DNA from 2 places in the Paenibacillus sp. WLX1005 genome. Region 1 is predicted to be linked to the other one. Evidence: predicted binding sites of a transcription regulator. Region 1 holds the regulator's gene; the other holds the start of a gene.
The links. Region 1 encodes LexA, which represses DNA repair genes until DNA is damaged. Its sites were predicted from a motif close to CGAACATATGTTCG; they were not measured.
Positions count from the first base shown of each region.

Region 2: addB (helicase-exonuclease AddAB subunit AddB) is a predicted target of LexA. The motif match lies at 2,569-2,582, and genes of this name have one in related genera.

Region 1 covers NZ_CP176756.1:3,124,573-3,129,313, reverse strand. The annotation lists gene ACE3MZ_RS13350 (glycoside hydrolase family 127 protein) at 1-1,076, shown strand, start outside; gene ACE3MZ_RS13345 (hypothetical protein) at 1,134-1,367, shown strand; gene ACE3MZ_RS13340 (hypothetical protein) at 1,643-2,062, shown strand; gene lexA (transcriptional repressor LexA) at 2,138-2,764, opposite strand; gene ACE3MZ_RS13330 (LysM peptidoglycan-binding domain-containing protein) at 3,234-3,881, shown strand; gene ACE3MZ_RS13325 (DUF896 domain-containing protein) at 4,073-4,270, shown strand; gene ACE3MZ_RS13320 (methyltransferase) at 4,472-4,741, shown strand, end outside.
Region 2 covers NZ_CP176756.1:3,854,626-3,859,366, reverse strand. The annotation lists gene mtaB (tRNA (N(6)-L-threonylcarbamoyladenosine(37)-C(2))-methylthiotransferase MtaB) at 1-624, shown strand, start outside; gene ACE3MZ_RS16455 (class I SAM-dependent rRNA methyltransferase) at 800-2,170, shown strand; gene addB (helicase-exonuclease AddAB subunit AddB) at 2,626-4,741, shown strand, end outside.

The sequences.
Region 1 (4,741 bases):
GACTGTGGAACAATCTCGTAAGCAAGCGTATGTACATTACCGGTGGTATTGGCTCTACAGTAGATGGTGAAGCATTTACACTGGATTATAATCTGCCCAACGATACGATGTATTGCGAAACATGCGCTTCGATCGGTTTGATCTTTTTCGCCTTTACGATGTTAAAAAATGAAGTCAAATCGCAGTACGCCGATGTATTGGAGCGTGCACTGTACAATACGGCGATCGGCGGCATGGCGCTGGACGGCAAGCACTTTTATTATGTGAATCCACTGGAAGTGCGTCCAGAGAACAGCATCCACGATCCAGGCAAAAGTCATGTCAAATTTACGCGTCCCGCCTGGTTCGGTTGCGCCTGCTGCCCACCCAATCTGGCACGTCTGCTCACATCGCTGCACAAGTATGTGTATACCGTGGATGCTGAGCATCAGATTATTCATACGCACCTGTACGTAACAGGTACAGCCCATCTGGAATTAAACGGTCAGCAAGTGCAGCTACAACAGCATAGCCAGTTGCCGTGGGAAGGGCAGGTGCACATGAGTATCCATACTGCTGAACCAGTAGCCTTTACATTTACGCTACGTATTCCATATTGGGCAGATGGCTATACGCTTCAGATAAACGGCGAATCAGTCATCGCAGAGCCGCAGGATGGATATATAGCACTGCATAGAGTATGGCAGGATGGGGATCAGATCAAACTGATTTTGCCGATGGATATTCGTCAGTATGCGGCGCATCCATTAGTACGAAGCGATCAGGGCAAGCTGGCGATTGGGCGCGGACCGCTCATGTATTGCGCAGAAGAAGAGGATAATGGTGACAATCTACATCTCATTCGAGTATCGCCTGAAGCGGAGTACACGTACCAGTTCCAGCCGGAGTTACTCGGAGGCGTAGGTGTGATTCAAGTAGAGGCGCAGCGACAGCAGATTGCAGCGGAGTGGGCAGGTGAATTGTATCGTTCCTTTGTAAAAGGAACATATGTCCCGCATACCTTGACGCTGATTCCGTATTACAGCTGGGCGAATCGCAAGTCTGGTGAGATGCAAGTATGGCTGCATACATCCTAGACAGACCCTGCACAGCAGAGCATTATTACTAACAAAGGCAAAAGGAGGACATCTTGCATGCGGAATAAAGTGAATATCCATCCCGCTACATTTGCAGGGCAGGTCATCACTGGTTACGTATCTCAACAACAGCATGCCGAAGCGATTGCCAAGGATCATTTAGCGTTGTATTTAAATGCCTATTTTCTGGCAGAAAAGTTTAACACCATGGAAAATCAACTGGCGGAAAAGGCAGAGAATAAAGATTTCAAAGCATTAATGGCTAAAGTGCTGGAAACGAAATTATTTTAAACAGAACTACTACAAACCTGAATATTTTAAAAGAGGCATATCATATTAGCACATCTGCATAATCGTCTGAAGCTACACCGGTGTATGATCATACACCGGTGTTTGCTGTCCTCTTTTTCAATAAAAGCTGATTGGTAGCCATAACATATCCACCTCATTATGCCGAAGATAGGAATATCTGCCTCATGGGTAATATAGTTCAGCAGGACAAGCAAACACTGGAAAAACAAACCATTCATCTGCGGCTATGCCTGCATTGTCAAGGAGGAAAAGCGATGGACGAAGAAGTAAGAGAACGATTGACGCTTGTATACGAACAGCATTTGAGAAACTTAACTGCCCGTTTGAAACAGCTGTATACGATTGATAATCCGCTTCATGAAAATAATGTATCCGGCGAAGAAGTCATTGACGTACGGCATGAATATGAAGTATGCCGCAGGTTAGAGGACATCTATAGCGCTGTCGAGCGCACCGGTGTGCCGCAAGGGCAGACGTATGAAGATTATAGCTCCTATATGTTTCACGCCAGCAAAGCCAAAGATGTGTTCAGCGCCAAAATTGAGGAACTAGAACGTCAGCATCATGCCGAGATTACTAATATCAACGCACTTATGCAAATGTTCCGGATGGAATTGGCACGATTGAAAAAGGGTGATATCGGTGAACAGCAAGTAACAGCGAGGCAAGGATAACATAAATAAGCACAAAAAAGACTCCTGATGTGATGATCAGGAGTCTTTTTGTAATGCAGCTGATACCGGGCAGAATCAGTGCAAATTACGGAACAATCCAACCACTTTACCAAGAATGGTAACACGGGTCAGGCGCAACGGCTCGTATGTTGGATTCTCCGGTTGAAGACGAATATGGTCTTTTTCCTTATAAAAGGTTTTGACAGTTGCTTCGTCATCTTCGGTCATCGCAACAACGATATCGCCGTTGTCCGCGGTTTGTTGCTGACGAACGATCACATAATCACCGTTGTGAATACCGGCTTCGATCATACTATCGCCAATAACGGAAAGCATAAAAATTTGGTTATCACCAGTAAATTGCTGTGGCAGTGGGAAGTAATCTTCAATATGCTCAGTTGCAGTAATCGGAACACCAGCAGTTACTTTACCGATGATTGGTACACGAGATACCGATTGCGCAAACAACAGATTATTTTCGGACTCTTCCTGACCAAGCAGCTCAATCGCACGTGGTTTAGTCGGGTCGCGACGGATCAAGCCTTTCTTCTCCAAACGATCAAGGTGACCGTGTACAGTGGAGCTGGAGGCAAGACCGACCGCTTCGCCGATCTCACGAACGGATGGCGGATAGCCTTTCAGTTTTACTTCATTCCGGATAAATTCCAGAATCGCCTGTTGGCGGCTAGAAATCTTGGACATACCGTATCAACCCCAATACTAGTAACGTTTGGGAAAAGTATAACACAGAACTACCGTTCGCACAAACATAAGTTCTAAAATTTAGCAAGAATATATAAAATGCGAACAGAAGTTACATGAAAGGATCTTCATTTTTAAGAATAACCTGCATTTCAAAAAATAAATAATCAATCGTTGAATCTCAATAATTACAGATCGCTGTATCCAAATATAAAGATTCAACTATACGCAATTGTGAATGTAGCAACTACAACTACAACTACATAATTTATCGATATAGAAAGTAAAAGGGCAACTTACAAACGGAGATTATTCAGTACTGTAGACTCTATTCAATTATAGGAACAGGTATTCGGTATTGTTTTAACTAAAAAGCGAACAAAGGTTCGAAAAAGTGCTTGATCAAAACATATGTTCGTGTTATATTCTTTTCAGGAAAACAAGAACAAACGTTTGGAGCGTGAAGCACATGCTAAAATATTCTACATATAAAAGTATCCACCAACAAGAACAGGAATCGCAAACCATCGAGCCTATCGTCAAAGGAACAGACACCGGTTCTTCTCATACAACTTCTGCCTCATCGAACATCTCTGCATCTTCTATTTCTACATCTCGCTCAGGCAATATCCGTCAGAATTCAGCAGTGCGCAATCCAGCATCGCCCCAAGAACCGGCAGTGACCGAATGGACGTATGTATCTGGCGAGAACAAGCGCCAATCATCCGGTACACGCAAGTCGCATCGCACCTTCCGGCAGAAAACGCTAGAACTGATTCAGATGACCGCGCGCAAATCGCTAAATAGTAAAAAGAAACGCAAACGTCCATCCCGCAAGTCGAATTGGAATTCCACCGGACGCATGTTTGTTTGTCTGCTGTTCGCGAGTGTATTGCTGTATGGCGGAGTACAGCACTTTGTAGTCGCGGACGAATCTCCGGCGATGAAGCAACATGTAATCGTATCTGACGGTGACAGCCTGTGGGCGATTGCTTCTCAATACAAAGCACCAGATGCTGATATTCGCGATTACATCGCAGAGATTCGGGATGAGAACAATTTGGCGACCAGCGAGATTCAAAGCGGTGACGTATTGGTGATTCCGAACCAACGATAATAGGAATATGCAAGCAAGTTACTTCCTACGTTAATATGACAGTTTTGATATGCTTGATCTAACAGTTAACGAACCGGTTCTCCTCCGGTTTTACATATATGCCATATTGGTGGCTTGTCACGGTGTGAATAACCTTGACAAGCTTTTTTTTACATGTCAAAGTTAGAAAAGAGAGTTTTGGGAGGGTAGTTATGGACATCGATGTAATCATTGCACGCATTAACGAATTGGCACGTAAAAAGAAGGAATCCGGTCTAACTGAAGAAGAAACAGTAGAACGTGATGAACTCCGTGCCGTTTATCTTGGCAACATCCGCCGCAATTTCCGTCAGCAACTAGACACGATCGAATGGGTCGAGGACAGTGAAACGGAAGAAAAGGGCAAATAAACGACGGGCTGACCCGTCCAATCCGGTTATGATCATCGACGCAATAACCATATAGGGATGTCGCAGCTGATCCATGATCAAGCCCCGGCATCTTCTTTTATTTGCGGCGTTTGTCTGTATTTGAGCGTGCAGAAGCTGCTTTTGGACTCTGCATGTCTGAATAGAAGTAATATTCATCAATTTTATTTAGGGGGAAATGCGATGTCCCGTTCCTGGGAAAGGCAAGTCAAACGCAATACGAAGCAAGTGAACGATCGCCGCAAAAAAGCCGGTCAAGATCGAATCGGTAGTAACGGCACCAGTAATACCGCATCCGAATTTACCACATACAAAGGACGCAATTTTGTGTTCCCGGCAACGCTCGTTCTGCTCGGAGTTGTATACGGTATCATGGGGATTATGTATCCGGCGACCAATAGTAGCACCATCTTGTTTGTTGTGACTGTTCTGCTGTATGTATTCCTCGGAGTC
Region 2 (4,741 bases), 730 kb from region 1:
GTGCTGGACGTGCTGAATCGTTCGTCCAAAATGTGCCGTCATTTTCATATTCCATTGCAAGCAGGCAACGACCATGTATTGAAACGGATGCGTCGTAAATATACCGTTGCTGAATATGCAGAGAAAATCCGCCGTATCCGTCAAGCGATGCCAGACGTAGCGATTACTACCGACGTCATTGTCGGCTTCCCAGGCGAAACGGAGGAAATGTATCGTAATGGTTATGAGCTGATGAAGTCGATTGGCTTTTCTGAAATGCACGTCTTCCCGTATTCCAGACGTACTGGCACACCAGCTGCACGTATGGAAGATCAGGTGGATGAAGAAGTGAAAAATGCTCGTGTGCACGAACTGATCGATCTGTCCGAGCAAATGCAATTATCGTATGCAGAGAAATTCGTCGGTCATGTGCTGGATATCATTCCAGAAAATAATGACAAAGGCTGGTTCGGTGATGGTATGATTGCTGGATATAGCGATAACTATTTGCAGATTGCTTTTGAAGGTTCGGAAGAGCTGGTCGGCAAGCTGTGCCGCGTGAAGCTGATAGAGCCGGGTGTCAATACAAGTCAAGGTCAACTTGTGCGCGTTTTGGAGCAAGAGCCGAGCAAGATCGCGCAGTAAACGGAATGACAGTGCGTCACAGTTGAACCTATATAATGTATATAAGATGTGCACGAGTAGAGTTTGAGATATGCATGAACAGAGGATTTCGTTTTGCATGTCCGGTTCAGAGCCGGAGCAGCAGGATGAAATCCTTTGTTTTGCTGTTAGGAATTTATTAAAGGAGTGAACAGAATTGGCAAATATTATTTTGCATCAAAAACGAAAAAAACGGTTGGAGCAAGGGCATCCGTGGATCTTTGAAAGTGAAATCGCCAGCGTAGAAGGCGAGCCGCAGGGTGGACAGGTTGTGCATGTGCTGAATCATCAGCGTAAATTCCTGGCATCTGGTTATTACAACCCGGCTTCCAAAATTACAGTGCGTGCTATTTCCAGACAACCGATAGAGGAGATGGATCAGGCGTTTTTTGCCAAACGGTTTGCATGGTGCCTTCAGCATCGGGCACGCTTTTTGCTGGAAGAAAATGCGTATCGTCTCGTGTATGGCGAAGCTGATTTCCTACCTGGTCTGATCGTGGACCGGTTTGATGATGTGCTCGTTGTACAACTGCTCACGCTGGGGATGGATCAGCGTCGTCAACAGATCGTAGACGCGTTAGTGGAAGTGGTGCAGCCGCAAGGCATTTATGAACGCAGCGATGTGTCCGTGCGCAAGCTGGAAGGATTGGAAGAGGTCAAAGGATTGCTGTACGGCGAATGCCCGCGCCATGTGACCGTATCGGAAAACGGTCTGCTGATCAAAGTAGATATTGAAGAAGGTCAGAAAACAGGCTATTTCTTCGACCAGCGTGAGAACCGCGCTTCGATTGCACCGCTCATGCTCGGCTGGGGTGAACGCAGCGGTATTACGATGCAGCAGGTGGAACAGGACGGACAACACATCACTGCTCCGGTTAACCGTAAAGGTAAAGTTGTCGATTTCCCTTACTGGGATGGCGCAACGGTACTGGAATGCTTTTCCCATACGGGCAGCTTCACACTGAATGCGTGCAAATACGGCGCCAAAAAAGTAACCTGTCTCGATATCTCCGCTCATGCGATCGAAAGTGCACAGGAAAATGTACGCTTGAATGGATTTGAAGAACGTGTGGAGTTTGTCGTAGCCGATGCATTTGACTATTTGCGCAGCAACGCCAGAGGTCTGGACGAGCGGCGTAACCGTGCTGCTGTCGATAGCAAGCAAGACACTTCTGTCCCTATGACAGCAGGCGGCGGACGTAGCTGGGATGTCGTTATCCTTGATCCACCGGCATTTGCCAAAACGAAAAGCGCAGTTCAAGGCGCTGTACGCGGCTACAAAGACATCAACCTGCACGGGATGAAGCTCGTTAACGAAGGCGGATACCTCGTGACAGCTAGCTGCTCATACCATATGAAACCGGAACTGTTTCTCGAAACAATCCAAGATGCTGCTCGCGACGCTGGTAAAATCCTGCGCCTGATCGACTGGAAAGCCGCAGGCAAAGACCACCCACAAATTCTGGGCGTCACCGAAGGTCACTATCTGAAATTCGCAATCTTCGAAGTCCGCAGCGCAGACTTTTAAGAAGTATCGTCAGTGACGGATGGAACAAGTGTACTATTTTGTATATATATCCAATCATTGCATTCTGCGTGCAAGATCATGATCCATGTAACCGAACCCGTTATCGTTTGCAAAGCCGTTATAGTATAATAAACCCACGGTGAGGAATCCCCTCCGCCTATCGTACCGCTTCGTACGCTACAGGCGGAGGGCTTTTCCATGTCCATGCATGTGTTACACGCAATGAGTGTATACCCATCATTCCACACATCAAAATGGTTGAGTTTGTTGAAGATACAATTAGGTGCTATATGAAAGCTTCAAAACCGCTCCAACTTGTACCAAAAACTGCTACATATCCAACTTCATCTTGTACCTGTATTGAATTTTGCATCCATGTGGAGTACATTGAAATATAAAGAACGTATGTTCCCTAATGAAAATAAAGCCCATCCCAATTTAGAGGTGATGTTCCCATGCCCCTTACATTTATACTAGGTCGCTCTGGTAGCGGCAAAACAACGACAATCATCAACCGGGTTATTGATCAGATTAGCGCCGATCCGACCGGATCACCGCTGCTGATCATCGTACCGGAACAAGCTTCCTTTCAAACCGAGCATGCCCTCATCCGCAGCTCTCGTCTGAGTGGCAATATGCGCGCTAGCGTCTATGGCTTTCGCCGTCTAGCTCAACTCGTTCTGCGCGAAGTGGGCGGCTCTGCTAAAACGCCGTTGGGTGATGAAGGCAAGAAAATGCTGTTATACAAACTCATTCAGCAGCATCAACCACAGCTACGACTGTTTGGCAGGGCAGGTGATCAATTTGGCTTTATTAGCCAGCTAAGCGAGCTGTACAGCGAGTTCAAGCATTATTCGCTAACCGCAGATAAGCTAGAGGAATACGTCAGTCAGGCGGCAACTGGAATCTCGCCGCTACTAACCGACAAGCTGCATGATTTGCAACATATATATCAGCAATATGAATCCGGGCTATCCGGTCTGTATGTGGATCGTGACGATACGCTGAACGATCTGGCGCTAGCATTGCCGCGTTCTCAAGCGCTGGAAGGCGTGCAAGTATGGATTGATGGCTTTCACAGTTTTACGATGCAGGAATATGCTGTTATCGCTGCCTTGCTGGAAAAGGCAGTATCAGTTACCGTATCGCTGACGCTGGATACTCCATATATTCATGAACAGCCGGGTGAGATGGAACTGTTTTATCAGCAGGGAATGGCGTTTCGCCGTTTGTATCAGCTGGCGGAAGCGCTTGGTCATGCCGACGAGCAGGCGATAGAGAATCTGTCTGCTGATACAACCACCGTGCCGATTCGCTTTCGCATGAGTCCACAGCTGGCTCAGTTGGAAAAAGGCTACCGAACGCGTCAAGCATGGAGCCGCAGTCAAACTACTAATTATGACAAGGGAGAGCTATCTGTTCATTGTGCGCCGGATCGTCGTACCGAGATTGAAGGCGCATTACGCGAAATGGTACGGCTTGCACGCGACGAAGGCGCACGCTGGCGCGATATGGCAGTATTCGTCCGTAATTTGGAAGATTATGAGCATCTGATTACGCCGCTGCTGGATGATTACGGGATTCCGTATTTTCTAGATAAACGACGTGGTATCCTGCATCATCCGCTATCGGAATTGATGCGCTCCGCTCTGGATATTGTGATGTACAACTGGCGCTATGAGGATGTATTTCGCTGTATCAAGACCGGTTTGTTAGTTAATCTGGATGAGCAGGTCAGTCAGACCGATCTGGATCGACTAGAAAATATGGTACTGGCTTCTGGTATTCACGGTCATCGCTGGGCGGACGGTCGTCCGTGGCAGGGAATGCCCAGCTTATCGCTGGAAGCGGATGAACCCGAGAAGCAGCAGCAGAGTGAACGTCAACAGATGCTATCACAGCAGATGGAGCTCGTACGTAAGCGTGTTGCTGAACCGTTATCTCGTTTTGAAAAGAAGATCAAAAAAGCGAAGCATGCTACGTCGCTCTGTATCGCCCTTTACGAATTGCTGGACGATCTGAACATTGCTGACAAGCTGGAACAGCTCAGTCATCGTGCAGCACAACATGGTGATCCATTACGCGCTCGTGAGCATATCCAGATTTATAGTAATGTCATGGAGCTGCTAGATCAGGTTGTCGATATTATGCAGGAAGATAAGCTGGAACTGGAAGCCTTCTCCGGCTTGCTGGAAACCGGTTTGTCCGGTTTGCGACTTGGTGTTGTGCCGCCTGCCCTTGATCAGGTGCTAATCGGCTCATTGGATCGAACACGTCCGCTGGATATTCAATACGGATTTGTGCTTGGTGTGAATGATGGCATTGTGCCATCTGTCTTTGCCGATCAGGGAATTCTGAATGAAGCGGAGCGTCTTAATTTGACGGAAGGCGGATTGGAGCTCGCGCCGGGTATTACGCGCCGTCAGCTGGATGAACGCTTTATCGTATACCATGCGTTGACGGTAGCGAGTGAGCGGCTGTGGATCAGCTATGCGATGAGCGATGAAGAAGGTAGAGGTCTAATGCCGTCTGAAGTCATTACGACGGTCAAAGGTCTATTTCCGGGCATGC